One region of the Streptomyces sp. NPDC058092 genome, then DNA from elsewhere that is predicted to be linked to it. Evidence: riboswitches for the same ligand, from Rfam matches in the RefSeq annotation. Region 1 holds a riboswitch; each other region holds the start of a gene.
The links. A riboswitch is a leader RNA that binds a small molecule or an ion and turns the genes downstream of it on or off. The one in region 1 is predicted to bind cyclic di-AMP.

Region 1 (7,061 bases):
TTGCGGCGTGCCGTGACGTTCTCCACGGCGACGGTGGCGCGGATCTTGAACGTTCCGCGGCCGGCCGCGTAGGCGTCCTTGATGCCGCCGAGGCCCACGATCCGGCCGCCGGTCGGCAGGTCGGGACCCGGAACGAACCGCATCAGGGTCTCCAGGTCCGCGCCCGGATGCTTGATGAGATGGCGGGCGGCGGCGATGACCTCGCCCAGGTTGTGCGGCGGCATATTGGTCGCCATGCCGACCGCGATCCCGGTCGTGCCATTGACCAGGAGGTTCGGATAGGCGGCGGGCAGGACGACCGGCTCCTGCTCCTGGCCGTCGTAATTCGACTGGAAAGCGACGGTGTCCTCGTCGATCGACTCCGTCATCAGTGACGTCGCGTCGGCCATCCGGCACTCGGTGTACCGCATGGCGGCCGGCGGGTCGTCGTTGCCGAGCGAGCCGAAGTTGCCGTGTCCGTCGACGAGGGGGAGCCGCATGGAGAACGGCTGTGCCATCCGCACCAGCGCGTCGTAGATCGACGCGTCACCGTGCGGGTGAAGCTTGCCCATGACCTCGCCGACCACGCGGGCGCACTTCACATAGCCGCGCTCCGGGCGCAGGCCCATCTCGTTCATCTGGTACACGATGCGGCGGTGCACCGGCTTCATGCCGTCGCGGGCGTCCGGCAGGGCCCGTGAGTAGATCACCGAGTACGCGTACTCGAGGTAGGAGCCCTGCATTTCGTCGACGACGTCGATGTCGAGGATCTTCTCCTCGAAATCGTCCGGCGGCGGCGGGGTCTTCGTGCTGCGGCGGGCCATCGCTGCTGCGACTCCTTCACGGATTCTGACGGATTCTGTCCGGGCAACCTCAGGTTCTGACGCCGACCATTGTGGACCGCCGCACTGACATCGCCGACCTCGACCCGTCCCAAGAGGCGTTCCCGGCCCCTGCCGAGGGGTTTCACACCCCGTCCCGCAGGGGATGCGCCCCTCTTTCACGCGAACTTCCGCGGTATGGGAACTTCGGCAGGTGTCTGCGCGCTTGCTTACAGTGGCAGGTCTCGCAGGAAATCCATTATCGCGATCGAAGGGACGTACATGCCCATGGGTCACACGGCCACAGCCCAGGCCGGCTCCGGCGGCTTGTCAGCGACCGAGCACCGTCTGGCCAACGGCCTGCGCGTGGTGCTCTCCGAGGACCATCTGACCCCGGTTGCCGCGGTCTGCCTCTGGTACGACGTCGGCTCGCGCCACGAGGTCAAGGGACGCACCGGTCTGGCTCACCTCTTCGAGCACCTGATGTTCCAGGGCTCCGGCCAGGTGAAGGGGAACGGACACTTCGAGCTGGTGCAGGGGGCCGGCGGTTCGCTCAACGGGACCACCAGCTTCGAGCGCACCAACTACTTCGAGACGATGCCCACGCACCAGTTGGAGCTGGCCCTCTGGCTCGAGGCGGACCGGATGGGCTCGCTGCTCGCCGCGCTCGACGAGGAGTCCATGGAGAATCAGCGCGACGTCGTCAAGAACGAGCGCCGCCAGCGCTACGACAACGTCCCCTACGGCACGGCGTTCGAAAAGCTGACGGCACTGGCCTACCCCGAGGGCCACCCGTACCACCACACGCCCATCGGCTCGATGGCGGACCTGGACGCCGCGACCCTGGAGGACGCGCGCACCTTCTTCCGTACGTATTACGCACCCAACAACGCGGTGCTCTCGGTCGTCGGTGACATCGACCCCGAGCAGACGCTCGCCTGGATCGAGAAGTACTTCGGCTCCATCCCGTCCCACGACGGCAAGCAGCCGCCCCGGGAGGGCACGCTCCCCGAGACCATCGGCGAGCAGCTGCGTGAAGAGGTGCACGAGGAGGTCCCGGCACGGGCGCTGATGGCCGCCTACCGGCTGCCGCACGACGGCACCCGCGAGTGCGACGCGGCGGACCTCGCGCTCACCGTGCTCGGCGGCGGCGAGTCGTCGCGGCTGCACAACCGCCTGGTCCGCCGTGACCGTACGGCCGTGGCGGCCGGGTTCGGGCTGCTCCGGCTGGCCGGTGCGCCCTCCCTCGGCTGGCTGGACGTCAAGACGTCCGGCGGCGTCGAGGTGCCGCAGATCGAGGCCGCGGTCGACGAGGAGCTCGCCCGGTTCGCCGCCGAGGGCCCCACGCCCGAGGAAATGGAGCGTGCGCAGGCCCAGTTGGAGCGCGAGTGGCTGGACCGGCTCGGTACGGTAGCGGGCCGCGCCGACGAACTCTGCCGGTTCGCCGTGCTGTTCGACGACCCGCAGCTCGCCCTGACCGCCGTACAGCGGGTGCTCGATGTCACCGCTGAAGAGGTCCAGGCGGTCGCCAAGGCCCAGCTGCGCCCCGACAACCGGGCGGTGCTGGTCTACGAACCGGTCGAATCGGCCGAGCCCGCGGAATCACCGGACACCGATGAGACCGAAGCCGACGACACCGACGCGCACGAAGGAGCGGACAAGTGACCGACGCTGCCGCGACTGGAGTTTCGATGCAGTTCCACCCGCAGCCGGCCCCCGGCGTCGCCCGCCCGTGGGCCTTCCCCGCACCGAAGCGCGGCGACCTGCCCAACGGCCTCACGGTGCTGCGCTGCCACCGTCCCGGCCAGCAGGTCGTGGCGGTCGAGATCGTCCTCGACGCCCCGCTGGACGCCGAGCCCGAGGGCCTCGACGGCGTGGCCACGATCATGGCGCGGGCGCTGTCCGAGGGCACCGACAAGCACACGGCCGAGGAGTTCGCCGCCGAGCTGGAGCGCTGCGGCGCCACCCTCGACGCGCACGCCGACCACCCCGGCATCCGGGTCTCCCTGGAGGTCCCGGCCTCCCGGCTGGCCAAGGCGCTCGCGCTGGTCGCCGAGGCGCTGCGGGCGCCTGCCTTCGCCGACAGCGAGGTCGAGCGGCTGGTACGCAACCGGCTCGACGAGATTCCGCACGAGCAGGCCAACCCGGCCCGGCGTGCCGCCAAGCAGCTCTCCAAGGAGCTCTTCCCGGCCACGGCGCGTATGTCGCGCCCGCGCCAGGGCACCGAGGAGACGGTGGAGCGGATCGACTCGTCGGCCGTGCGTGCCTTCTTCGACGCCCATGTCAGGCCGTCCACGGCAACCGTCGTGGTCGTCGGTGACCTCACCGGCATCGACCTGGACGCCCTGCTCGCCGATACCCTCGGCGACTGGTCGGGCGACACCGCCGAGCCCCGTCCCGCCCCGCCGATCACCGCCGACGACAGCGGCCGGGTGGTGATCGTCGACCGTCCGGGCGCGGTGCAGACGCAGCTGCTGATCGGCCGGATCGGCCCCGACCGGCACGACAGCGTATGGCCGGCGCAGGTGCTCGGCACGTACTGCCTGGGCGGCACGCTCACGTCCCGGCTGGACCGAGTGCTGCGTGAGGAGAAGGGCTACACGTACGGGGTGCGGGCCTTCGCCCAGGTGCTGCGGTCGTCTGCCCCGGATTCCGCCTCGGGGGCGACCGGTGCCGCGATGCTCGCCATCAGCGGATCCGTCGACACGGAGTCCACCGGACCGGCACTGAAGGACCTGTGGACGGTCCTGCGAACCCTGGCCGCCGAGGGGCTGACCGATGAGGAGCGCGAGACGGCCGTGCAGAACCTCGTCGGTGTCGCACCGCTGAAGTTCGAGATGGCGGCCTCCGTCGCCGGCACCCTCGCCGACCAGGTCGAGCAGCACCTCCCGGACGACTACCAGGCACACCTGTACGCCCGGCTCGCGGAGACCGGCACGGTCGAGGCGACCGCGGCGGTGGTCAACGCCTTCCCGGGCGACCGGTTGGTCACGGTCCTCGTCGGTGACGCGGCGCAGATCGAGGCGCCGGTCCGGGCTCTGGACATCGGAGAGGTGTCGGTGGTCGCCGGCTGACGGGCGTACCTGTCGCGGACGCGGGAGGCGGCCGAACAGGCCGGCCGGCCCGTTGCCCACGATGACGGTTCACCTGTGACAGCCCACCGGTCGCCTGTCACATCCGGCCGGCACCGGCCCAGCACCCGCTGAGGCCCGGCCGGCACCGGACGCGCGGGCCGAGCACGGCAGCACCAACCGGTCCGCCGACCCGCCATATATCCACATACGGGACAAGAGGAAGACCCCTGTGAGCGAGATCTCGCCGGGGTCTTCCTTTTTGTCCGTTCTAGTGGAGAGGTTGCCTGTCTGCCCTGTGGGATGCGCTACAAAACGGCCTGTCCGTTTGGTGAATGAAAGTGACCCCGCTTAGCGTCGGCCGGGCTGTCCGTCACTCGTATGCCGCATCCGCGACGTACCGGACAGTCATCGCCGAGTCCCCGTCAGGCGCGAGCCTGGGGAGCCGGGGACCCACGAAGTCCCTGGGGTGAATCGGATGCCTGAGCCTCACCGAGGCCGGGGCGTCCGTAGGAGACCTTCCTGCTCCGAACCCGTCAGCTAACCCGGTAGGCGAGAAGGAAGGAAAGGATCAGCCACTTCATGGCGTTCACCCGTGCCACCGGGAAGCATCGTGCCCCGAGCCGACTGACGCGCAGGAGCGCGAAGATCGCCGGCGTCGCGGCCCTGGCCACCACCGGCGTCGTCGGCGGCGCGGCCTCGCCGGCCCTCGCCGCGGACACCGGGGTCACCTCCGTCAGCGAGACCGGCCTGAACCAGGTCATCGCCATCGACAGTGCCCTCGCCGACCAGATAGAGGCCCAGGCCGCCGCACAGCAGCACCAGGCCGATGCCGCGGCGAAGGCGAAGGCGGAGGCCCAGCGGAAGGCCGAGGCCGAGAAGCAGGCCGAAGCCAAGAAGAAGGCGGATGCCGAGGCCGACGCGAAGCGCGCGGCCGAGGCGCGCGCGGAGAAGGCGCGTGCCGCCCGGTCCGCCGAGCGCACCCGCCTGGGCGCCTTCCAGCTCCCGGTCGCCGGTTCGTACGTCACCACCGGCTACAAGTCCAGCGGCTCGCTCTGGTCGTCCGGCAGCCACTCGGGCATCGACTTCCACGCCGCGTCCGGCAGCTCCGTCGTCGCCGCCGGTGCCGGTACGGTCGTCGAGGCCGGCTGGGGCGGCGCGTACGGCAACAACATCGTGCTCCGGATGACGGACGGCACGTACACGCAGTACGGCCACCTCTCCTCGATCGGTGTCTCCGTCGGCCAGAGCGTCGGCGCGGGCCAGCAGATCGGCCTCTCCGGCTCGACCGGCAACTCCACGGGCCCGCACCTCCACTTCGAGGCCCGGACGACGCCGTCGTACGGCTCCGACATGGACCCCGTCGCATACCTGCGCGCCCACGGCGTCAACGTCTGACCGACGCCGCCCGTCCCACCCGCAGCACCTCTTCGAAGGCCCCGGCGCACACCGGGGCCTTCGCCGTGCCCGGCCTCCGCGCTTGCCCGTGGTACCGCCTGCAGGACCTGCCCGCCGAGTCGCCCCGTGGCCAAAAGATATTCATGAATTTCCACCCGGCATCGGAAATGCGGCCGCATTGCAATAGAGTCGCACAACAGGCGTCGGTCGGCCGCGTTTCGCGGGGATCAAGACGGAGGTTCGGACATGCGCATTCCCGCGCATTCGGTATGCACGGCAATCCGTGACGACATCGTCTCCGGTGTCTTCGAACGCGGCAGCCGGCTCACCGAGGAGTTGCTGGCGCGTCGTTACGGGGTCTCCCGTGTCCCGGTACGGGAAGCTCTGCGCACCCTGGAGTCCGAGGGCTTCGTGGTCACCCGGCGGCACGCGGGCGCCTGCGTCGCCGAGCCCACCCAGGAGGAGGCCGCCGACCTCCTGGAGGTCCGGATGCTGCTGGAGCCGCTGGCCGCCGCGCGCGCCGCGCAGCGCCGCACCGAGGCGCATCTCAAGGTGCTGCGCGGTCTGGTCAGGCTCGGCCAGGAGCGGGCCAGGCGGGGCGAGGGGGAGGATCTGCGCCCGCTGGGCGGCTGGTTCCACGAGACGTTGGCGCAGGCCTCCGGCAGCCCCGGCCTGATCGCGCTGCTCACCCAGCTCCGGCACAAGATCGCCTGGATGTACGCGGTCGAGCAGCCGGCCCGCCCGGCGGATTCCTGGGCCGAGCGCGGAGCCGTCGTGGACGCGGTGGCGCGCGGTGACGCGGCATGGGCCAGGGCGCTGACCGCCCAGCACGCCGAACGGGCCGCGGCCGCGCACCGGCTGCGCCGCATCGACCGGCCGGACCGTGCGCCCGCGGCCTCACGCACCGGCCGGGTGAGGGCCTCGCAACATTCCGTAAACACCACGGGCATCCGGCATTAACAATTACGCCGTATACAAAGAGTTGTCATTCCGTGGAGCTTTCTTCGGGCTGCCCGAATTATCTTCGCTCTTCATTTTTCACTAAGTTTCGCCCGGGAAAACGAAAGAGCCGCGGACCCGGTCAAGGGTGCCGCGGCTCTTTCGCAGGAAATGGGTCAGACGGTCTCCGGCAGCTCATCGAGCCCCTCGGCAACCAGCTTCGCCAGGCGGTCCAGGGCGGCTTCCGAATCGTCGGCCTCGGATGCGAGCACGATCTCCTCGCCGCCGTGCGCGCCGAGACCGAGCACCGCGAGCATCGAGGCGGCGTTCACCGGATTGCCATCGGCCTTGGCGATCGTCACGGGGACGCCGGAGGCCGTGGCGGCACGGACGAAGATGGAAGCGGGGCGGGCGTGCAGGCCCTCGGCCCATCCGACGTTGACGCGGCGCTCAGCCATGGTTCTGCCCTTCAGGAATCAATGGTTGTCTAGACCAGTCTCTCATGTGGTGCGCGGTGTTCCGGCCGACCCGCGGCAGGCCCGCAGCCCGTGCTGTACCGCGGCTCGGCCCCCTCAGACTGCCCCGGCCCCAGGACCTACGCGACCGCTGACGGAGCCGTAGTCTTTGCGCATGCAGCCCTCGTCGCAGCAGAGTCCGCATCACGTGTACCCCGACCACTGGGAAGCGGACGTGGTCCTCCGCGACGGCGGAACCGCGCGGATCCGGCCCATCACCACGGACGATGCCGAACGACTGGTCAGCTTCTACGAGCAGGTCTCCGACGAGTCGAAGTACTACCGCTTCTTCGCTCCGTACCCCCGTCTGTCCGACAGGGACGTGCACCGCTTCACCC
Region 2 (7,061 bases), on a different contig from region 1:
CCAGCTCGCCAGCGTCGTCTCGTTTATCCCCAGGTCCTCCGCGACCTCGGGGACTCTGCGCTACGGCGGATACGCCGGCACTTGGGGTTTCGCCCTCTGCCTCGCCAGGACCGACAAGTACGAGGGCACCATCCTGCCCACCGGCAGCTTCGTCGGCACCCCCGAGGACGCTCTGGACTGCGCCTGCGGCCTCTACCTCGCCACCCCGGACATCTGACCAACGCCACACGGCACCGGCTCCGGAGCCGCCCCCTAAGGACTTCCAAAGCCGACCAGTCAGTTTTCCAGGCGGACAGGCATCAGTATCGAAAACGTGTCCTCGGCGTCGGTCCGGCGGATCGCCAGGGGCGCCGTTGGGGCTCCGACCTCCAGAATCAGTTGGTCCCGGGCCCCAGCGGTGAGGGCATGCAGCAAGAACTCGCGATTGACGGCGATGTTGCCCTGGCCGTCGTCGCCGTCTTCGCAGACACGCACCGTGCCGTCGCCCGCCACCTTGAGCACGCTGAGGTCACAGGACACACCGTCCTGCTCGCGCACCTCGCTGACGCGGACCGGGCCGGATTCCACCGCCACCCGGAAAGCCGGGACATCGACGAGGGCACGGTGCCCTGCCGGCAGGCGGATGAGGCGACGGTAATCAGGGAAGTCGTGATCGAGACACTGGCCGGCCGCCTGACGGTCCCCTGCCTCCAAGTCCACGCGGTCACCGTCCACAGTGAGCTGGGCGGATGCGTCGTCACTCAGCAGGGCTCGCATCGCGTCGGCGAGCGGGGACGGCACGATGACCTGCATACGGGGCCCGCCATGCCCGGTGGTACCGGCTTGTGCGACTGCCATCCGGTACCGGTCGGTGGCCACGATATGGAGCGTCTCACCCTCGATGTCGAACAGGACACCGCCGAGCATCGGCAGCTCCGGGTCGGTACTGGCGGCGAAGCGGACCGCGTCCAACGCCGCGGCCAACTCAGGCGCGGAGACAGCCAACCGGACGGTGCTGGCGGAGCGGAGCAAAGTCATGGGATTCTCCCTGCATTCGAGTAGCGCTCGGACTGCGGAGAACTCAATGCGGGCATCGGACAGCCCCAGTTCAAGACGACGCAGATGCGCCTGAAGCAGCTGCCGCACCAGGTCGGTGTCCTCACTGGACCAGCCGGCCAGCACCAGCCGAATGTCCGCCAACGGCATACCGGCCCGGCGCAGCCGGGCCAGCAACCGGGCCTCTTCAAGCTGCTCGGGGCCGTACCCGCGGTAGCCGCTCACAGGATCCACCCAAGTCGGGACCAGCACGCCGGCACCGTCGTAGAACCGCAGGGCGCTCACGCTCAGTCCACTGTCCCGGGCCATCTCACCAATACTGCGCATCTCGCTCTCCACACCCAGAACCCTGAGCGCTCCACCAAGTCGAGGGTCAACCCCAGCCGACCGACTCGAATATGAACAGCATCCGGGTACAGAGGCAAGGCCGGCCGATGGAGGCCGAGGAGGACGAACGACCCGTACTGAACGTGGGCAGGCCGACAGCAGCGTGCCGCCGATGTCAACGGCCATTGGGACACCCACGTGGGCGGGGTTCTCCCGATCCGTTTGCCATCAGGGGGCTGCGCCTGCAGCCTCTACCTCGCCAGACATGACACCGGCTGCGGAGTCAACCCCCGAAGGACTTCCGGAGCCGGCCACTAAGCGTCCACCTGAGCCCCGAGGACCTCCGCGTCGCCTCGGGCCACCTCACTTCTCTACTCGGTTTCAGTGAGGGCGAAGCAGCCTGATGATCAAGACGTCTAGAGATTGCGAGATATCCGCCCTCAGCGAACAGCCAAAACAGCCTCTGACCTGGGACTTTTAGTGGATCAATAGGATCACGCCCCCACCATAACCTTCTGTACGTCCTGTACATTTTTTACAGGTGCTTGCGCAGACCCCGCGCACGCGAATCTCGTACAGATCCCGGAAGAGAGGCATCGTTCATGCTGTTCCGTCCTGCCGCCCGCTACGTGCTGCCCGAGTTCACCGAGCGCACGACCAACGGGACCCGCACCCTCGACCCGTACTCCAAGCTGCTAGCCGAACGCATCGTCTTCCTCGGCACCCCGGTCGACGACACCGCGGCCAATGATCTGGTCGCCCAGTTCATGTATCTGGAACACGCCGCCCCGGACCGGCCCATCTCCCTCTACATCAACTCCCCCGGCGGCTCGTTCGGGGCCATGTCGGCGATCTACGACACGATGGAGTACCTCACCTGCGAGGTGGAGACCTACTGCCTCGGCCAGGCAGGTTCCTGCGCGTCGGTACTGCTCGCGGCGGGCGCTCCCGGCAGGCGGCACGCACTGCCCGGGGCGCGGGTCGTCGTACAGCAGCCCGAGCTCACCGAGCCGGTGCAGGGCCAGCCGTCCGATCTGGAGATCGAGGCGAGGGAGTTGGAGCGGGTCCGCGAGATGCTCACCAGACTGCTGGCCCGTCATACCGGCCGCGGCGCCGAACAGATCGCCACCGACATCGAGCGCGATCTGATCCTCGACGCCCCGGGCGCCAAGGCGTACGGCCTGGTGGACCACATCATGGAGAACCGGAAGTCATCGCTCCCGCCGCACGGCGCGCGGTGAACGCCCGATGCGGCCACCGGAGTTGCCACCACTGCCCGCACTGACGTGCGCCGAGGGCGAGTTCATCGACCGCTATCTCGAAGTCCTCGACCAACTGGGCCGGATCAACCCGGCCCGCGGCAGCGACACCTACGGCGCGCTGCGGGCCGCACAGGCGCTGGCCTCACGGGCGGGCGCGCTGCGGGACGCCCTCGCCTTGATGCACGAGCGCGGCGAAGCACAGATCCACGCCGCCACCCTGGCCCGGGCGCTGCGGGTGCTGGACGGGGAACGGCGGGCCGGACGCGTCACCGTACCCCCTGCTCCGGCGAGTTGATCAACCGTTTCGTCGCCGGGCCGGCCGGGACCAGCCGGCTTCCCTGCGCCCCCCGACAGGAGGCAGCCAACTCCCCTTCGCGACACGCCCGGTGGTCACATCAAAATTCCTCGCTCTTTCGGCGTAGAAAGTCCCTCTCGCGAGAGATTTCTCCACTTGCGTTCTTCGGGTGGACAATGAGCGGAATCCGTGATTCCACCCCTGGTGCGGGACCGGTTCGAATGACCGTCGGCGCTCCCGAAAACGTCGGCTCCACCCGAACGGGTCAGCCGTGAGGAGCCTCACAATTCGTCGTTTCTCATCGGAAATCCGACAGTCGGTGAGTCAAGATCCCTGGGACGACAAGCCCCCGCCACAGCGACGGGGCGGTCCGGGCGGACGCCGAGTCCTGCCGCCGTCCGGATGTCTGGTCGACAGAAGTGGATCGGCAGGAGTGGAGGACCCGAGCACAACGGGTCGACCGGATCACCGGTCGACCCTCGGGGTGAAGCCGCCGAGCGCGGCCGGGCAACTTCGCCAGCCCGAACCCGACAGGTCATCCTTCACAGGCGGCTGACGAAGGGTTGCGCATGACTGCGCAGGTTCATGTCCCGTCTCTGCTCGCCCGGGCCGGTACGGCCTCGGTTCTGACTCTGGCCGCCGTCGGCGGCACCATGCTCGCCCCGGGCGCCGCAACGGAGGCCCAGGCGGCGACTCTCTCCATGAAGGCGCTCAAGATCGCCGCGTCCAAGAAAGGATCGCCGTACAGGTGGGGGGCCACCGGCCCCAACCGCTTCGACTGCTCGGGTCTGACGGCCTATTCGTTCAAGAAGGCGGGCAAGAAGCTCCCCCGCACGGCCCAGCAGCAGTACAACAAGACCCGCCACATCCCGGCCTCGCACAGGCAACGCGGCGATCTGGTCTTCTTCCATTTCGGTCGCAGCATCTACCACGTGGGGATCTACGCCGGTCACGGCAAGATCTGGCATTCGCCGAGGACCGGTGCGGTGGTCCGGCTGGAGAAGATCTGGACGAAGCGCGTCTATTACGGTCGGATCCGCTGACGCGGTCCCAGCGCAGCTGAGAACCTCAGTGCAGCAGGGGGCCGGACACCAGCACCAGCCCCAACGCCGTAAGCGCCGCGCCACTGCCGCCCTCGATGGCGCGGGCGGTACGCGGTCGGCGCAGCCACCGGCCCATCCGGTCCACCAGGAGCGCCACGGCGGGGAACCAGACCAGCGCGAGCAGCGCGACGATCGTCGCTAGCAGCAAGGTCCTCGGGAGCGGCGGCTGCCCGTCGGGAACGAACTGCGGCAACAGGCTCAGGAAGAGCACCGGCGCCTTGGGTTTCAGGGCATTGGTGCGGAAGCCCTGGCGCAGCGCGCGTACGGTTCCCCGCCCTGCGGGTTCGCCCGCCGTCCCGTCCGCCCCGTCCGTGGTGCGGCGCCGTGCCGCGTACAGGGCGCTGATGCCGAGGTGGAGGACGTAGGCCCCACCGAGCAGTTGGACGGTGCGGAACAGCACGGGCACCGTCACCAGCACGGCGGCGAGCCCGGCGACGGCCAGCGCGGTGTGCACGAGGAGTCCCCCGGCAACGCCCAGCGCGGTCGCCACGCCCGCCCACCGGGAGGCGAGCGCATTGCGTACGACGACGGTGAAGTCCGCGCCCGGCAGCGCGACCATGCCCGCGGCGACCCCGGTGAAGGCGATGAGTTGTGCGTCCAGGAGGCGGGCGCCGCGCTGCTTATCCGCCACCACCGAGGGGCCCGCCTCACAGCCGCGGGCGAGCTGCTGGTCGGACATGCACGGCGGATCCTCGACGAGATGGACCAGGCCCGCCATGAGCTGGCCCGCCTGTCCGGACTCTCCGGCGGACGCCTGCGCGTCGGTACGTTCACCACCGCGGGCATCCATCTGCTTCCGCCGGTCCTGAGCGCCTTCCGTCGCGCCCACCCGGAGGTGGAACTGGCGGTCACCGAGTACGAGCCGCCGGACGGTGTCGCGGCGGTGGCCGCGGGCGAGGTCGACCTCGCGCTGACCCATGTGTACGAGCCGGCCGCCGCGGCGGCCCGGCCCTCCGGAGTGTTCGCCGAGCCGCTGCTGGTCGAGGAACTGGTCCTGGTCACGGCAGTGGGGCAGATGCTGGCCGACGGCACCGGGAGGCTGCCGGTGACGGAGCTCGCCGGGCGGCCGCTGATCAGCAGCGCGCCGACGCATCCGCCGCGTCGCGGCGTGGAGCAGGCGTTGGCCGAGGCGGGGGCGACACCCGCCGTGGTCTGCGAGTCGCCCGGCTACGCGCTGGTGTGCGCGTTGGTCAGCGCGGGCATCGGGATGGCGGTCGTCCCGGAGATGGTGGCCGCGATGTCGCCGACGCCCCTGTCCGTGCGGCGACTTGAGCCCGCCTCGTTCCGGCGCACCATCTCGGTGGTGCATCGGGGCGACCGGGCGAGCGCCGCGGCGGCAACGCTCAAGGCGCTGTTGCGCAGTGGGTCCGGACGGGCGGCATCGGCCCAGCGGCAGGGCGGCGAGGGCGGGTGATCGGGCGACCGTCGTGCTCAGCTCACCGGGAGCGGAGGAACGTCCGCGTTCGGTCGAGGAGCAGCGCGGCTGCCTCGGCGTCGTAGGAGGGCAGCGAGCTGTCGGCGAACAGATGCTGGTCGCCCGGGTAGAGGTACAGCTCGGCGTCGGGGGCCTCGTCGACGAGTGCGCGGGCGGCGTCCGCGTCGCCCTCGGTGGTGAAGAGACGGTCCTCCTCCATGGCGTGGATGCGGACCGGTACCTGCGATGGCCACGTTCCGAACATGGAGCTCGGCACGCACGAGTGGACGAATACGGCTCCGCGTGCGCCGGGCCGCGTCTGCGCCAGCTTCTGCGCGGGCAGCACGCCGAGGGAGAATCCGATGCAGACCAGCTCGGCCGGTGAGTCGGCCACCGCCCGCGTGCCGCGATCGAGTATGTCCTCGACGCCGATCTGTTCCGCATATGCCAGTCCCGCCTCCAGGGTGTCGAAGGTGCGGCCGTCGTACAGGTCGGGCGTATGCACGGTGAACCGGTCACCGCGCAGTTCGTCGGCAAAGGCGGTCACGCCCGGGGTGAGGCCCTGAGCATGATGAAACAGCACCACTTCGGTCACCCTGGGTCTCCAACTGCCTTGGGACAAGGATCGATCCGTCAATCTAGCGCGCTGTCCCGGGTGTTCGGTCGGCGGGCGAGCCGTGGCCCTTGACCTGCCCGGGGAAACGGGGCTGGTCGGGAGGTTGGTCAGTTCTGCGCGGGGATGCTCCATGGGAGCGCGATCCAGACCGTCTTGCCGCCGTCGGCGGTGGGGGTGACGGTGAGCCGGCCTCCGCACTCCTTGGCCAGAGAGCGGATGATCACCATGCCCCGTCCGTTGTCCTGCTGAACGGCGGCGGGCAGCCGCCGGGGCCGGCGCGGGTGACTGTCCGTCACCCCCAGATGCAGCAGTTCCTCCCGCTCCAGCCTCAGGTCCACGGTGAAGGTGGGCGACTGTCCGAAGGTGTGCTGGACGGCGTTGGTCGCGAGCTCCGAGACGATGAGCCGGATGCCGTCGGCGAACTCCGTGGCGGCGGCCAGGCCCCATTCGGAGAGCACCCGGTCCACATATCTCCGGGCCGCCGCGACCGAGACCGGCTCGCTCGGCAGAGTGACGCTTGCTTCTTGGTGGTCTGCCATGGCGAGCCGTCCCTTTCCCACCCGAACCGACTCGCGACCGGTCCCGGTTGTGCTTCGCGCCAGATTTCCACGATGCTGCCCCCTCTGGCGGCGATCCACCAAGATATGCATATATCTGTCGCTCAATGCGGTGAACCCTGCCACGCGAAACCGTATGCAGGCGTCACACTGTCCGCTCGGCAGGAAGAGGAGCGGAAATGGGAGGGAGGCCGCAGATGCGGCACGGTCCTGTGGTACGACGCCGCAAGCTCGGGGAGGAGCTGCGGAGTCTGCGTCTGACGTCGGGAATGACCAGCCGGGACGCCGGGCAAATGCTCGGCTGGCACCAGTCGAAGGTGAGCCGGATCGAGACCGGTGTCAGTGGAGTGCGGCCGGCCGATGTGGCACGGTTGCTGGACGCGTACGGCGTGGACGACCCTCAATTGCGGACGCTCCTGGAGGGACTGGCGGGTTCGGCGGGCGGGGGCGGC
Region 3 (7,061 bases), on a different contig from region 1:
CACATCGAGCCGCTGGGGAAGGAACCGCAGCGGTACGAACGTCCTGGCCTCGCCGGACAGCGGAGCGAGCTCGCCGGTCAGGGTGCGCAGCAGCGTGGTCTTGCCGGCCCCGTTGCGCCCGACGAGTGCGATGCGTTCGGGCCCGTGCACCTGGAGGTTGCCCTGGCGCAGCCTGCCGAACCGAGGGCGCAGTTCGTGCAGGCTCAGCACGGCGCGGCCGGTGGGAACGGCGGTGTGGGGAAGGCTCACGCGGATCTCGGCGTCGTTGCGTACCGCGTCCGCGGCCTCCTCGCGGCGTTCGCGCGCCTCGCTGAGCCGCTCCTCGTGGACGCCGCGAAGCTTGCCCCCGGACTCCTGCGCGGACCGTTTCCGGCGTCCGGCGAGGATCTTCGGAAGGCCTCCGTCGGCCTCCGCCTTCCTGCCTTGGCGCTGACGGCGGGCCAGCTTCACATGGGTCTCCTCCAGTTCGCGTTTCTGCCGGCGCACGTCGGCCTCTGCGGCCCTCAACATCCGCCCGGCGGCCTCCTGTTCGGTGGCCAGGGCCTCCTGGTAGGCCGACCAGCCACCGCCGTACCAGCTCACGGACCCGGCGCGCAGTTCGGCGATGCGGTCCACGCGGTCGAGCAGTTCGAGGTCGTGGCTGACCACGACCAGTACTCCGGAGCGCCAGTTGTCGACTGCGTCGTAGAGCCTGCGGCGCGCGAACACATCGAGATTGTTGGTCGGTTCGTCCAGCAGAAGGACGTCGGGCCGTTCCAGCAGCAGGGCGGCCAGGCGCAACAGGACGGTCTCCCCGCCGGACATCTGGCCCACGGTGCGGTCCAGCTCCAGGTATCCGAGCCCGAGCGACCCCAGTGTCGCGAGGGCCTGTTCCTCCACGTCCCAGTCGTCGCCGATCGTCTCGAAGTGCTTCTCGTCCACATCCCCGGCCTCGATGGCGCGCAGCGCGTCGCGACGCTCGGCGATGCCCAGGGCCTCGTCCACCCGCAGTGTCGTGTCGAGGGTGATGTTCTGAGGAAGGTGGGCGAGGTTGCCGCCGACGGTCACCGAGCCCTGGGAGGGGCACAGCCGGCCGGCCAGCAGGCGCAGCAGTGTGGACTTGCCCGCGCCGTTGTTGCCGACGAGGCCGGTGCGGCCCCGGCCGATGCTGAGCGAGAGCCCGTCGAAGACGGTCGTGCCGTCCGGCCACTGGAAAGACAGGGCGGAGCAGGTGAGGGAGGCGCTGGGGGTGGTGGGTGTCGCCATGGTGATCCTCGCAGTCGTGAGCGCGGTGAAGGGGGCTTCGTATGCGAGCACCACGCAGCGACCGAAACGGGAACAGGTACGGCGGTCCAGAAGATCGAGGGACGGCTCATGCACCGAGGTCGCATCCACGCGGGGTCACGGGCAGGAGGAAACACTGCTACTGCGTGACGGGCGCACGACCGGAGTCGTACGGCGCGATGATCGCGAACCTCAGATGCGCAACGTCCACCTCTATCGGAGACAACAGGACAGCTCGACATCTTAACGATCCGGCGGGCGGAGGGCAACGCCTCGGTGCCGTGCGGGGGAGTGGCACGCGCGGACGGTCGGCCGGTCCTGCCGGGTGTGGCCGGCCCGACGGCGGTGCACCGGAGCGAGAACATGCGAAGAGCCAGTCAAATGTCTAATATGTGCGATTTCGTTAGACATGAGCTCTTGGGCAACAAAGAGGCATTTAGGGGGAGTTGCGATCTCTGAGCATTGCCCGAAATGCCCCTTTCTGACGCTGTGTGGCGTGAGTCACGTTCAGGCCTCGCGATGTCGTGGCGCGCCACCCGGTTCCCTTCTGTGCAAGGAAATTTGGCATTGCGATGTGAGGTGGCTTACTTCCCGTTCCGTGATTCGATCTTGCAAATGAATTGTGATCAAAAAATAGGGGCTTGTTCCCTTCGGTATTTCTCGCCTACGGTCACCGTCAATCCGGACGGAACGCCGAATCCTGCCGCCGTCCGAGAATCCAACCCAGTCACGTACGGCAGGAGCGGGGGACCCAGGTAAGCCGCCGAACCGGTATCCGGAACGGCTCGGGGTGAAGTCGCAATTGCATGCGGCCAGACATCTCCAGTCTGAACCCGACAGCTCACCTCGTAGGCGACGGAGAGGAATTCGCCATGCCCACCACGGGTAAGTACCGCCGTCGCAAGCCCACTTCGCTGACCCGCGGTTTCATCGCCGCGACCACGGGCGGAGCCGCGCTCGTGCTGCCGCTGTTCTGCGCCGGCTTCGCCTCGGCCGCGCCGGCCCAGGCTGCCACCGCCGAAAAGGCCACGGCGCCGGCCGCCGCCACCGCCAAGGAAATCTCCGTACAGAAGGCCGCGCCCACCACCTATTCAGTGATCTCGGGTGACACCCTTTCCAAGATCGCGAAGGGGTATTCCGTCAGCGGTGGCTGGCAGAAGCTGTACGAGGACAATCGAGAGACCATCGGTGACAACCCCACCCTGATTCACCCGGGCATGAAGCTGACCATCGGCGCCAAGGCCGGGTCCAGCGCTTCCACTGGCGTATCCGCCGTGAACAACGTCGCGGTATCGACCCCCGCCGCCCCCGCCAAGTACACCAACAATCTGGACGGCTGGATCAAGGAATCGCTGGCCGTCATGGCCCAGCACGGCATCCCCGGCAGCTACGACGGCATCCACCGCAACATCATGCGCGAGTCCTCCGGCAACCCCAGGGCCATCAACAACTGGGACTCGAACGCCGCCAAGGGAACGCCGTCCAAGGGGCTCCTGCAGATCATCGCCCCGACGTTCCGTGCCTACCACGTGCCCGGCACGTCGATGGACAGCTACGACCCGGTCGCCAACATCACCGCAGCGTGCAACTACGCGGCCGACAAGTACGGCTCGATCGACAACGTGTTCGGCGCCTACTGACGCACAACGACTCCTGACGGCGGTTCAGGACCGACGGGTTCACGAGTTCACGGGGCGCCGAGCAGGCCCCTCGTGAAGGACCGCACCCGCCGGTCAGGGACCGCCGTTCGGCCGCTTCCAGGGGCACCTACTCCGGCCTCCGGAGCGGTGGCCTGGGAACCGTGGCCGCTGCTCCTTCACGGACGGACTTCACCACCGCGTCGTGAAGGCGTCGGCTGTCGTCCTCGGAGCAGCACGGCACGGGGCTGCCCGACATGGTGAACCAGTCGATCGCACCCGTGTACTGCACAGTCACCTGGGCTACGTCATCGGCCCAGGTCGTGTGAACCGTCAGGTCCCCGGACAGGACGCCGACCTCGTCCGTCAGCACGCCACCATGCCCGGAGAACACACCGCGAGTCGTCCATGACGCCCAAGCCATGACTCCAGGCTGGCACCAAGTCCGTGGATGCGCACCCGCAGCCGGAGTGTGGGCACCCGAAGCCCGGTCGACGCGCACCCTCAGCCGTCCGCGCGCCGCGGTGCTCCGGGACGCCCACACCCTTCCGGATTCTGGAACGGGCGAAACTTTCCACCGGATTTCGCTGCGGTTCCCGCACCCGCCGATCGCCAACAGGATGACGCACTTTCAACGCCAAACCGTTGGATCGGATCGCCGAAACAACGAATTCCGTAGGTGAACAGCTCTTGACCTGCGGAACTCGTCAGGATTGCATGTCGCGCTGGGAGCGACGAAACCACTCACCACGTCCTCGTCTGGAGGCGATACCGCTCCCGCGCTCAGTCACCGCACCTGTTGATCGGAATCGCACGATGACCGAAACGCTCAGCGCTCCCCAGGCGCTGGCCCCCGCGACCGGCCCCATCCCACAGAAGCTCAAGCGTTCCATCGGCGTCGTGGGCGCAACACTGCTCACGCTCTCCTGCGTGACGCCCGCTTCGACACTCTTCGTGGTCGTACCGGACCTGTTCTCCAGCCTCGGCACATACACCGCCCTGACCATCGGCATCGGCTCGCTGCTCTGTATCGCGGTCGCCTTCTGTTACTCGGAACTGGGCACCCTCATCCCCAGTGCGGGCGGTGAGTACGCCATGGTGTCGACCATGGCGGGACGGCTGGCCGGGTGGCTCGTCTTCGTGCTCTCCCTGCTGGTCGTGATGATCGTGCCCCCGGTCATCGCCATGGGCACGGCCGACTACCTCGCTCCCGTGGTGCACATACCGGCCCCCCTCGCGGGCGCCGGAGTCATGGTGCTCGCCACCCTCGCAGGGCTCCTGGACCTGCGCGCCAACGCGTGGATCACCGGCATCTTCCTCGTCCTGGAAGTGATCGCGGCCGGCGTCGTCGCCGTTCTCGGCTTCGCGCACTCCGAGCGCGGAGCCTCCGCGCTGGTGCACGGTTCGGTCGCCTCGTCGGGTGGGACGAGCTCCACGGTCACCGCGATGATGGTCGTCTCCGGGCTGGCGATCGCGCTCTTCATCACCCAGGGCTTCTCCACGGCCGTCTACCTCTCGGAGGAGCTGGAGAATCCCCGACGCAACGTGGCCCGTACCGTCCTCGCCACCCTCGCGATCTCCACGGCGGTCATCCTCGTCCCGGTCATCGCCATCACGCTCGGCGCCCCGGACCTCGCGGCCCTGACCTCGGGCGACCTCAACACCATGGTCGCCGCCTGGTCCAACTCGGCCGTCGGCACGTTCGTCAGCCTCTGCGTCGCCCTCGCGATCATCAACGCGGGCATCGTGATGGTCATCCAGAACTCACGGGTCCTGTTCGCCTCCGCCCGCGACAAGGCATGGCCCGAGCCGGTCAACAACGCCCTGTCCCGGCTCGGCCGGTTCGGCTCCCCGTGGGTCGCGACCCTGGTCGTCGGCGTCCCCGGCGCGGCGCTCTGCTTCGTCAACCTCGACACCCTTTACGGCGTCACCGGCGTCTCCGTCACCGGCATGTACCTGCTGGTCGCGGTCGCCGCCCTGCTCTGCCGCCGCGGGGCGCACCGCGAGGCGCCCGCCTGGCGCATGCCGCTGTGGCCGGCGATCCCCGTGCTGCTCATCGCCGTGCTCGCGTACATCCTGACCCAGCAGGAGACCGAGTACCTGCTGTGGACCGGCGGAATCACCGCGGTCGCCACGCTCTACTGGGCGCTGTATCTGCGGCCCCGCCAGGAGACCCGCTGGCTGGTCAGCATTCCGGAGGACATGCAGCCCTGACCGGACGACCGGGGTCCGCGGCCGACGTCCCGCACCCCGTCCGCCCGGCTCCGCCGTCACCCCCGCTCCGCCGTCACCTCATGACGGGCGTCGGGGGTGGCGGCGTCGGTGCTGCGGGAATCCACGGGACACCCGGGTGTCACGTCCAGATGCCGGTGATGTCGGACGCCGAGGCCGCGTTGCCTGCGTGCGTCGTCAGACCGGCCAGGTCCTCCAGGGTGCGGAGCACGTCGTAGTGGTTGCAGGTGGCACCGCTGGAGCTGCCCGGGATGACGTGCTCGCCGTAGAGGACAGTGGGGATGTGGTTGCCCGACCATGTGCTTCCCTCGTCGAACGTGACGACCAGGAGGCTGTTGTGGGTCCTGGCCCAGTCGGCATAGGCACCCAGCTTGTTCTTGATCCAGGTGTCACCGGTGGAGACCGGGCAGGTGTGCATGTCGTCGCACAGGTTCGGCACGACGAACGAGACCTTCGGCAGCTCGGTGAAGTCGGCCGGGAACTGCGCCATGGTCTTCGCGGTGCTGGTCGGCACATTGGAGAAACCGAACCAGGGGTTGTGCCGTTGCGCGTAGCCGCCGCTGCTGCAGACCGTCGAACCCTGGCGGGGCAGCGACTCGTTGTAGCTGGCCCAGGTCTTCCCGGCAGCGATCAGCCCGGCGGCGAGATTGGGTGCGGACAGGGAACCGACACCCGTACAACTGTCCTTGGTGCGGCCCTGGTCGGAGCCGGAGAACAGCATGTAGTAGTTCGGCTCGCTGGGGTGCGTGAGCGCGAAGGACCGGGTGAGGTCGGCGCCGCCCGCCTTGAGGGTGTTGTTGATGTACGGGGCGTCCGGGCTGCCGATCACCTGGTTGTAGCCGTGGTTCTCCATCACCACGACCACTACGTGATCGGGGGCCGGGAGACCGGCAACCTGCGCGGTGGAACCGGTGGTGGCCCAGAGGCCGATCGAGGCGGCGGCGAGCGCCACGGCCCCGGCCGGCCCGGTGAGAGGACGCCGCTTGTGCCGGGACGCCTCGACCTCGGCCATGACGGTCCTCCGGACAGCAGTGACGAGCACACGGTGCCGCGACCCCGGCAGCCACCGGATGGCCCCGGCCGCGTCCTGTGCCTGAAGAGCGGACGAATCCTGAAGAGCGGACGAATCCTGAAGAGCGGACGAACCCTTCCCCACCAGTCTGCCGCGCCCACTCCGCGTCACGCCGCGCTCCCGTAGCGCCCGATCGCCTGACCGCGGACGGTCCGGCGGCCCGGCGGCCGAGCGGGCGCACCCGTGGGCCATCAAGGTGGAGTCAGGGCATCGTCACTGCCACCACATCGGAACACGGGGAGTCGGAGCGAGATGAGTGTCGAGCGGGTGGGAATCGTCGTCCACCAGGGCCATCCCGAGGCCGTTGTCGCGGCGCGCGTCGTACGCGACTGGTGCGCGGCCGAGGACATTCCGTGCACGGACATCGACGTGTGGCGCGACGACGCACGCCGGCGCGGCGGACGGGAGGAGGCCCATGTCGCGGGCAACCCCGACCTCATCGTGACACTCGGCGGCGACGGGACCTTTCTGCGCGGCGCCAGGATCGCGGCCAAGCACCACGGCGCCGTCCTCGGGATCGACCTGGGCCGGGTCGGCTTCCTGACCGAGGTGCCGGTCGAGGACGTCGTCCGGGCACTCGATGCCGTCCACCGCGGGCGGGCGGACGTCGAGGAGCGCATGACGCTGACGATGAGGACCTCCCGGGTGCTGAAAGTCCCCAAGGACATCGATGCCCTGATGGGCTACGGACGACGCCCGATGCTGCCGCCTCCCCAGGTCGACCGGGAGGCCGAGGCCGGGGAGGAGGGCTGGGGAGTGGCGCTGGACGTCACGGCCCTCAACGACGTCGTCGTCGAGAAGCTGGCACGCGACCGGCAGGTGAGTCTCGGCGTGTACATCGGCGGCCGGCTCCTCGC
Region 4 (7,061 bases), on a different contig from region 1:
GCCGTGTCCGCCGCCCAGGGTGAGACCGCCGACGCCGGTGGTCGACTGGATTCCGGCGGGTGTGGCCAGGTGGAAGGCGTGCGCCGCGTGGTCGAGGTCGCCGAGTGTGGCGCCGCCGCCGACCGTGGCCGTTCGTGCGCTGGGGTCGATGTGCGCCCAGCGCATGGGCGACAGGTCGATGGTGACGCCGTCGTCCACCAGACACAGGCCGGCGCCGCTGTGTCCGCCGCCGCGGACCGCGCACTCAAGCCCCTCGTCCCGGAGGAATGCGACCGCGGCCATGACGTCCGCCGTGTCGCTGCACCGCACCACGGCCGCCGGACGTTTGTCGATCATGGCGTTGTAGATCGTGCGGGCGGTTCGGTACTCCGGGTCCTGCGGACCGATGACGGGACCGCGCAGCGCGCTCCGCATCGCGTCCAGGGTTTCGAGAGTGGTGCCGTTCATGGGCCGGCCATCTCCCTGCTCACCGAGATGGGGACCGCATCCCGCCCGCGCTTCTCCTGCAGGGCCGTCGGAGTGTGCAGATGGCAGATGCATGCCGACGCTCCGGGGCCCCGAGGGCCGCGGGCGGGAACGGCCACCGCGGGCTGATGTCTCAAGCCTCCCCGCGGTCCGGGAGCTGTGCCAGTTCGCCGGACCGGGCGGAGAGAGACATAGCAGGGCTGCGGGGTGCGCTCGGGTGAGTGGCCAGGGGTGTGCACGGGCGGGGGCGCGGTGCGCTCAGAGAAGGAGCTTCGTCTTCGCCCGCTGGTACTCCTCCTCGGTGATGGCGCCCCGGTCCTTGAGCTCGGCGAGTTTCGCCAGGTCGTCGACGTGTTTGCCCTCCCTCGGGGCTTCCGCTTCGGAGCTGCCGGCGGCCTCCCGTACGTACGCCTTGAAGGCGGCCTCGCGTTCCTGCGCTTCCTTGATGTCCCGCTTCCCCATGGATGTGCCGCGCACGATCACGTACACCAGGACGCCGAGGTACGGCAGCAGCAGCGCCACGACGAGCCAGCCGGCCTTGCCCCAGCCGCCGAGGTCGTCGCTGCGGAAGATGTCCGCGATGACCTTGAAGAGCAGGAACAGCCACATGATCCAGACGAAGAACCAGAGCATGGTCCAGAAGAGGTCGAGCAGGGGGTACTTGTCCACGTTCGGCTCCCTGATTACCGCGAGTTCGGCGCGGCGACTGGCTGAATGGTAAATCAGTCATATCACCACATATTCGGCCTTGCCTCCGGGCGTTCTCCGGGGTGTCCTTCGGGCCGACCTCCGTCGCCGGTGCGGAGTACCGTGGAAATGTCGAGGGAGGCTCGGGACGCTCAGGCCTCCAGGAGGCGGGGTCGCCTCGTGTTCATGAAGCGGTGTGAGAAGCGGCGTGAGCGGCGGTGTGAGCAGGCGTACGCATGGACGCTCGCGAGGGCGCATGCACACGGCAGATGAGTCCGCCCGGAGCCCGGTCGGGGCGATCGGCCGCGTCACCGTGCCGATTCCGCCCGATGGCCCGGGCGAAGTACTGGTGGCCGTACGGGGTGGGTCGGAGGCCTACACCGCATGGTCGGCGACGTCGATCGACAGGGACGTGCGCGTCGTTGTCGTCGACTCGGTCTCGGCGCGCGGCGTGATCGTGGAACGCCTGCCGCCCTGAGCCGAAGCAGCGGTGCACCTACGTCGAGCAGAGACGCACGGCAGGAGTCTTCCGATGTTCTTCTGGCACGTTCCCGCCCCCAACGAGGCGATGCTCATATCCGGTTCCAAGGGGCAGACGCTGGACACCCAGTTCCGGATCGTCACCGGCCACGGCAGTTTCGTGCTCCCGGTGAAACAGAAGGCGCGCATGCTCTCCCTGGCACTGCGCGAGGCGGAGATCACCGAGGACTGCGTGACGCAGCAGGGCATCCGCCTCAACGTCCGGGCCGTCGCCGTCTTCAAGGTCGGCGACGACGCGGTGTCCATCGCCAACGCGGCGCGCCGCTTCCTGTCCGAGCAGGAACAGATGGAGGAGCTCGCCGGCCGGATCTTCGCTGGTCACCTGCGTTCCATCATCGGCGGGCTGACTGTCGAGCAGATCATCCGGGAACGGAACCGGGTCTCCCAGGAGGTCATCGCGGGCAGCCACGGCGAGATGGAGAAGCTCGGCATCGTGGTGGACGCCCTCCAGATCCAGGAGATCGACGACGCCACCGGCTACATCAACAACCTCGCCGCCCCGCATGCCGCCGCGGTCGCCAGCCAGGCCCGGATCGCCGAGGCCAAGGCCGACCAGGAGGCCAGCCAGCGCGAACAGCAGGCCGCAGCGCTCAAGGCGGAGTACGAACGTGACACCGCGATCAAGCGGGCCGGCTTCCTCGCCGAGACCGAGCAGTACAACGCCCGCGCCGCGCAGGCCGGACCGCTCGCCTCGGCCAGGGCTTCACACGAGGTCATCGAGGAGCAGACCGCCCTGGCCGAGCGGCAGGCCGCGCTCGCCGCGCAACGGCTCGAAGGGGAGGTACGGCGCCCGGCGGACGCCGAGGCGTACCGCCAGCGCACCCTCGCGGAGGCGGCCCGGGACCGGGTGAAGTTCGAGGCCGACGGCAACGCGTACGCCGAGCGGACCATCGCCCAGGCGCAGGCCGACGCCAACAGTGCGCGCGCCGCTTCGCTGCGCGACGGCAACCAGGAGCTCATCGCGGCCAACCGCGTCGTCGAGAACCTGCCCGCCCTGGCGGACGCGGCCGCCCGAGGCATGTCGGGGGCGGACCTGACCGTTCTGAACGGCACCGACGGCGTCAATGAAATGGCGGCGGGCGTGGTCGGCCAGGGGCTGGCGATTCTCCGCTCCCTGCAGCGCGGTGCGAATCCGATGAAGCCCCCGGCGGTCAACGGGAAGGCCGCTCCCCGTATCACCGAGACGAATTGAGGCGGCGGGGCGGCGGGGCGGCGGGGGGTGCGTGGCCGGAGTACCGAGCGAGCTCCGAGCGGTCGGTGATTCGCTCAGTGGCTCAGCGATTCGCTCAGTGATTCGCTCAGTGGTCATGACCCCGCCGCGCATGCCGTACAGTTGTGTTTACCGACGCGGGGTGGAGCAGCTCGGTAGCTCGCTGGGCTCATAACCCAGAGGTCGCAGGTTCAAATCCTGTCCCCGCTACTGAAGACCCAGGCCCGGCACGCATGCAGCGTGCCGGGCCTGGGTCGTTCCAGCTGTAAACCCCCCCGAAGGAGCAGGTCCGGGCGGTGTGTGAGCTGTGCCACGTACGTACCCCCATTGGCCGAAGAGGAGTCGCCGCGCGACTCCGCTCCGGCGAGCCTGGGGGTGGGGCGCGGTACCGTCCGCAGCCGCGCGCGTACCGGGCAGGAGACCACAGGTGTGGAAGCGGCTGAAGGGGCGCGGCAGACATGCCGAGGGCGGCATCCGTACCCGGCGGTTCGTCCGCGCGCTGCCCGCCATGATGATCCTCGGCGGGTTGGCGTTCGACATCCTCACCCCGCCGACCTTCACCGCCATTCCGCTGTTCGTGGCGGCGCCGCTGATCGCCGCGCCGTTCTTCTCACTGTCCAGGACCATCTGTACCGGCATCGCCTCGATGCTGGCCGTCGTCGTGCTGCGCCTGTACAGCAACACGCTGCCGGACGTCGTGCCGCTGATCGAGCTGCTCACCCTGGCCACCGTCTCGGTCCTCGCGGTCGTGATCAACGCGGTCGTGCGGCGCAGCAATGAGCAGCTGGCGTCCGCGCGGGTCATCGCGGAGACCGCCATGCGGGCGGTGCTGCCGAAGCCGTCAGACCGGATCGGCGGGCTGCATGTGGCGGCGCGGTACGAGGCGGCGCAGGCCGACGAGTTCGTCGGCGGTGACCTGTTCGCCGTGACGGACTCCCCTTACGGGGTGCGGTTGGTGGTCGGGGACGTACGGGGGAAGGGGCTCGACGCCGTGGAGTCGGTGGCGGTGATCATCGGGGCGTTCCGGGAGGCGGCCGAGCAGGAGCGTTCGCTGGAGGGCGTGGCGCAGCGGCTGGAGCGGGCGCTGGCGCGGGAGGGGACGCGACGGGGCGGGCTCGACGCGGTCGAGGGCTTCATCACCGCCGTGCTGGCCGAGATCCCGGCCGGGCTGCCCCGGGTGCGGATCGTCAACCGCGGTCACCCCGAGCCGATCCTGTTGCACCCGGACGGGGCGCTCGAAGTGCTGGGGCCCACGGTGCCCGCACTGCCGCTCGGGATGGACCTGGGGGCGTGGCCCGACCGGTCGGACGAGTGGGATCTGCCGGCGGGGACGACCCTGCTCCTGTACACGGACGGCCTCTCCGAGGCGCGGAACGCCGACGGGGTCTTCTACGACCCGGCGGCCCGGCTGCGCGGGCGGATCTTCCCGGGGCCCGAGGAGCTGCTGTCCGCGCTGACCGATGACGTACGGCTGCACACGGGGGGTGAGACGACCGACGACATGGCGCTGCTCGCGGTCGTACGTCCCGCGGAGGGGCAGCCGGACCGGCGCAGGACCGTGAAGATCGTCGGTCTGGAAGGGGTGTGACGGGTGGGGCGGGGGCTTCGTGCGAGCCGGGCGTGGCCTTGGGCGCGGGATACCACCGTACGTAACCGAAGCGCGTCGCTCCGCATAACATTTGACGCAACGTCAGAAACCGAGTGGCGGCTGAGGGTCGATCAACTCGTCCCATTCCGCCCGGTTGTGCACCGTAAAGTCCAGGCCAAAGACGTGAACGATCAGTGGGAACGGCTTGGAATCAGGCCCCGGTGTCTATTAACGTTCGATAACGCAGCGCGGTCGTCCCAGCCGTCGTCAGTGGCGGCACCGTGCGCGAGCGCCGAATTCCGCAAGGGAACCGGGGAACCACCTACATGGGGTGAATCGGACACCTGTGTCTCGTGAGAGGCAGAGGGGCCCGTAGGAGACCTTCCTGCTCCGAACCCGTCAGCTAACCCGGTAGGCGAGAAGGAAGGAAAGGAGCGCGCCCCCGTGGCGTCCAACAAGCCTGCCCCCGAGGCCCCCTCTCGGTTCAACCCCGACTTCGGTTCCGGCTTCGGCGCTGACTTCGGATCCGGTTCCAACTCCGGTTTCGCTTCCGACTCCAACTCCGGTTTCGCTTCCGACTCCGGCTTCGGCGCCGATTTCGGTACCGGCTCCTCCGAATACGGGACCGGTGGGACGGGAACGGCGTACGGCACCGAGCCGGGCGGCGACTTCGGCGGCGATTCCCGTGCCGACGGCAACGGTGAGCCCGAACGCAGCTGGGACGAGTGGAACCCCACCGAGGAGTCCGTCCGCCCCGTACGCGGCAAGCATCGCGTCGCCAAGCAGCGCAACGGACTTGCCCGTAGCTCCACGGTGCTCGGGGTCGGCGTCATCGCGGCGGTCGGTGCGGGCGGCATGGCCACCGCGCAGAGCAAGCCGCCGGTCTCCATCTCCCTTCCCGATTCCATCGCGGACAACCTTCCCGACGCCAAGTCCCTTCCGGGCGTGGGTTCTCTGTTCTCCGGAGAGTCCGAGGCCGACAAGGCCGCTGTCGCCGCCGCTGCCGCACCGCTCACCACCGCCGGCCTCACCACCGCCGAGGCCGAGCAGGGCACGGCGGACGCGGGCGAGGCGCTCCGCGCGCGCATCCTCCAGCAGGCGGAGCAGCAGCAGGACGCCGCCGACGCCGAGGCCAAGGCGGCCCAGGAGAAGGAGGCCGCGGAGAAGGCCGCCGCCGAGGCCAAGAAGCAGCAGGACGCGGCCGAGGCCAAGGTCGCCGCAGAAAAGAAGAAGGCGGAGGAAGAGGCCAAGAAGAAGGCCGAGGCACTGCGGCTCGCCAAGCTCGCCGCCAGCTACGCCATCCCGACCTCCTCGTACACGGTCACCTCGACCTTCGGCGAAGCCGGCTCGATGTGGTCGTCCGGCTACCACACCGGCCTCGACTTCGCGGCGCCGACGGGTACGCCGATCAAGGCCATACACGGCGGCACCATCAAGTCGGCCGGCTGGTCCGGTTCGTACGGCTACCGCACGGTGCTGGAGCTCGACGACGGTACGGAGCTGTGGTTCTGCCACCAGTCCTCGATCGGCGTGAGCGTCGGCCAGAAGGTCACCACCGGTGAGACCATCGGCCGGGTCGGCGCGACCGGCAATGTGACGGGCCCGCACCTCCACCTGGAGGTCCACACCCCCTCCGGTACAGGCATCGACCCGATGGCCTGGCTGCGCGGCAAGGGCCTCAACCCCTGATCCGCAGGCCGTCCTCCCGGTTCTCCCGGCCTGCGTGATCCGGTGATCCGCGCGATCCGAGCCGGTTCGCCTGCCGATGAACTCCGGCAGCCCTGACGCTCCCCCCCCGACGTCAGGGCTGCCGGTCTGTCGAACATGACCCTGCAGCGTAGGGACAGCCGGCCGACCTGCAGAAGCGGTTCCCGCGGCGGCCCGTCAGGCTCGGTCGGCTCCCGGCGTGGAATTATCAAACGATGGACTTCGCATCATTCGCCAGCACTTCAACAATCCGCCGCTTGACCAAGTCGCGATGCGGAACCTGACGAGGCGGCTGCCCCGGCTTCGGCGAGACGCCGAGGTCAGCGAGAATGTAGAGCATCCGCAGGGTGCGTAGTGCGTTGGAAACGTACGTCGGAGTGGTGCCCCGAGCCACGGCCCGCAAGTCGGCACCGATTTCGTCGAGCCACGCGACGGATTGATCCGCGGTGAGCTTCGGGTTGGTGAGAGTCAACGCAATTGCACGGGCGAGCCGATCATCTTCCCGTTCGGCGTACAGGTAATCGGTGGGCGCGACGAGCCGCGCGGTCGCGACGCCCAGCATCTCGACCGGTTCGACATCGCGGTGGCAGCCGAAGGCACCGAGCAAGTCAGCGCCGTGTGCCACAGCGTGCAGCCACCCCAGACGCACATCGTGTCCGCGTAGGTCACTCTCTGTGGGGTACCAGCGGGCGAACGCGTTCATCCATTCCCGACAGAAGTCCCCGCGGCTGACGATCATATCCAGGACCAGCGGCGCGAACGTGCGGGCCTGAATCTGCGAATCGGCGAAGCGGGCCGCCATTTCATTGCCCAGGCGGATCCGGCGGTCGCCGTCGATGACGTCGCGCTCGATCCAGGTCCGCA

Region 2: it holds a riboswitch for cyclic di-AMP, as region 1 does, so the genes downstream of both, ACFVV1_RS28005 (C40 family peptidase) here and ACFVV1_RS08865 (M23 family metallopeptidase) in region 1, are expected to answer to the same signal.
Region 3: it holds a riboswitch for cyclic di-AMP, as region 1 does, so the genes downstream of both, ACFVV1_RS24250 (transglycosylase SLT domain-containing protein) here and ACFVV1_RS08865 (M23 family metallopeptidase) in region 1, are expected to answer to the same signal.
Region 4: it holds a riboswitch for cyclic di-AMP, as region 1 does, so the genes downstream of both, ACFVV1_RS33895 (M23 family metallopeptidase) here and ACFVV1_RS08865 (M23 family metallopeptidase) in region 1, are expected to answer to the same signal.

The regions. Positions count from the first base shown of each region.
Region 1 covers NZ_JBHVSY010000004.1:116,817-123,877, forward strand. Annotated here, with positions in the region: gene ACFVV1_RS08850 (DNA topoisomerase (ATP-hydrolyzing) subunit A) at 1-803, opposite strand, end outside; gene ACFVV1_RS08855 (M16 family metallopeptidase) at 1,083-2,465, shown strand; gene ACFVV1_RS08860 (M16 family metallopeptidase) at 2,492-3,874, shown strand; cyclic di-AMP (ydaO/yuaA leader) riboswitch at 4,274-4,441, shown strand; gene ACFVV1_RS08865 (M23 family metallopeptidase) at 4,454-5,269, shown strand; gene ACFVV1_RS08870 (GntR family transcriptional regulator) at 5,516-6,229, shown strand; gene ACFVV1_RS08875 (HPr family phosphocarrier protein) at 6,385-6,666, opposite strand; gene ACFVV1_RS08880 (GNAT family N-acetyltransferase) at 6,839-7,061, shown strand, end outside.
Region 2 covers NZ_JBHVSY010000019.1:121,359-128,419, forward strand. Annotated here, with positions in the region: gene ACFVV1_RS27985 (hypothetical protein) at 1-33, opposite strand, end outside; gene ACFVV1_RS27990 (MerR family transcriptional regulator) at 277-1,374, opposite strand; gene ACFVV1_RS27995 (ATP-dependent Clp protease proteolytic subunit) at 1,968-2,603, shown strand; gene ACFVV1_RS28000 (hypothetical protein) at 2,611-2,919, shown strand; cyclic di-AMP (ydaO/yuaA leader) riboswitch at 3,302-3,485, shown strand; gene ACFVV1_RS28005 (C40 family peptidase) at 3,489-3,962, shown strand; gene ACFVV1_RS28010 (LysE family translocator) at 3,988-4,623, opposite strand; partial or broken gene ACFVV1_RS28015 (LysR family transcriptional regulator substrate-binding protein) at 4,621-5,436, shown strand; gene ACFVV1_RS28020 (dienelactone hydrolase family protein) at 5,459-6,031, opposite strand; gene ACFVV1_RS28025 (ATP-binding protein) at 6,160-6,591, opposite strand; gene ACFVV1_RS28030 (helix-turn-helix domain-containing protein) at 6,807-7,061, shown strand, end outside.
Region 3 covers NZ_JBHVSY010000015.1:91,300-98,360, reverse strand. Annotated here, with positions in the region: partial or broken gene ACFVV1_RS24260 (ATP-binding cassette domain-containing protein) at 1-510, opposite strand, end outside; partial or broken gene ACFVV1_RS24255 (ATP-binding cassette domain-containing protein) at 631-1,245, opposite strand; cyclic di-AMP (ydaO/yuaA leader) riboswitch at 1,945-2,131, shown strand; gene ACFVV1_RS24250 (transglycosylase SLT domain-containing protein) at 2,136-2,903, shown strand; gene ACFVV1_RS24245 (hypothetical protein) at 3,031-3,324, opposite strand; gene ACFVV1_RS24240 (APC family permease) at 3,717-5,114, shown strand; gene ACFVV1_RS24235 (alkaline phosphatase family protein) at 5,254-6,144, opposite strand; gene ACFVV1_RS24230 (NAD(+)/NADH kinase) at 6,457-7,061, shown strand, end outside.
Region 4 covers NZ_JBHVSY010000028.1:81,369-88,429, forward strand. Annotated here, with positions in the region: gene ACFVV1_RS33865 (FAD-binding oxidoreductase) at 1-447, opposite strand, end outside; gene ACFVV1_RS33870 (SHOCT domain-containing protein) at 724-1,134, opposite strand; gene ACFVV1_RS33875 (hypothetical protein) at 1,409-1,630, shown strand; gene ACFVV1_RS33880 (SPFH domain-containing protein) at 1,685-2,884, shown strand; tRNA gene ACFVV1_RS33885 (tRNA-Met) at 3,039-3,112, shown strand; gene ACFVV1_RS33890 (PP2C family protein-serine/threonine phosphatase) at 3,330-4,490, shown strand; cyclic di-AMP (ydaO/yuaA leader) riboswitch at 4,771-4,923, shown strand; gene ACFVV1_RS33895 (M23 family metallopeptidase) at 4,935-6,179, shown strand; gene ACFVV1_RS33900 (DUF2785 domain-containing protein) at 6,406-7,061, opposite strand, start outside.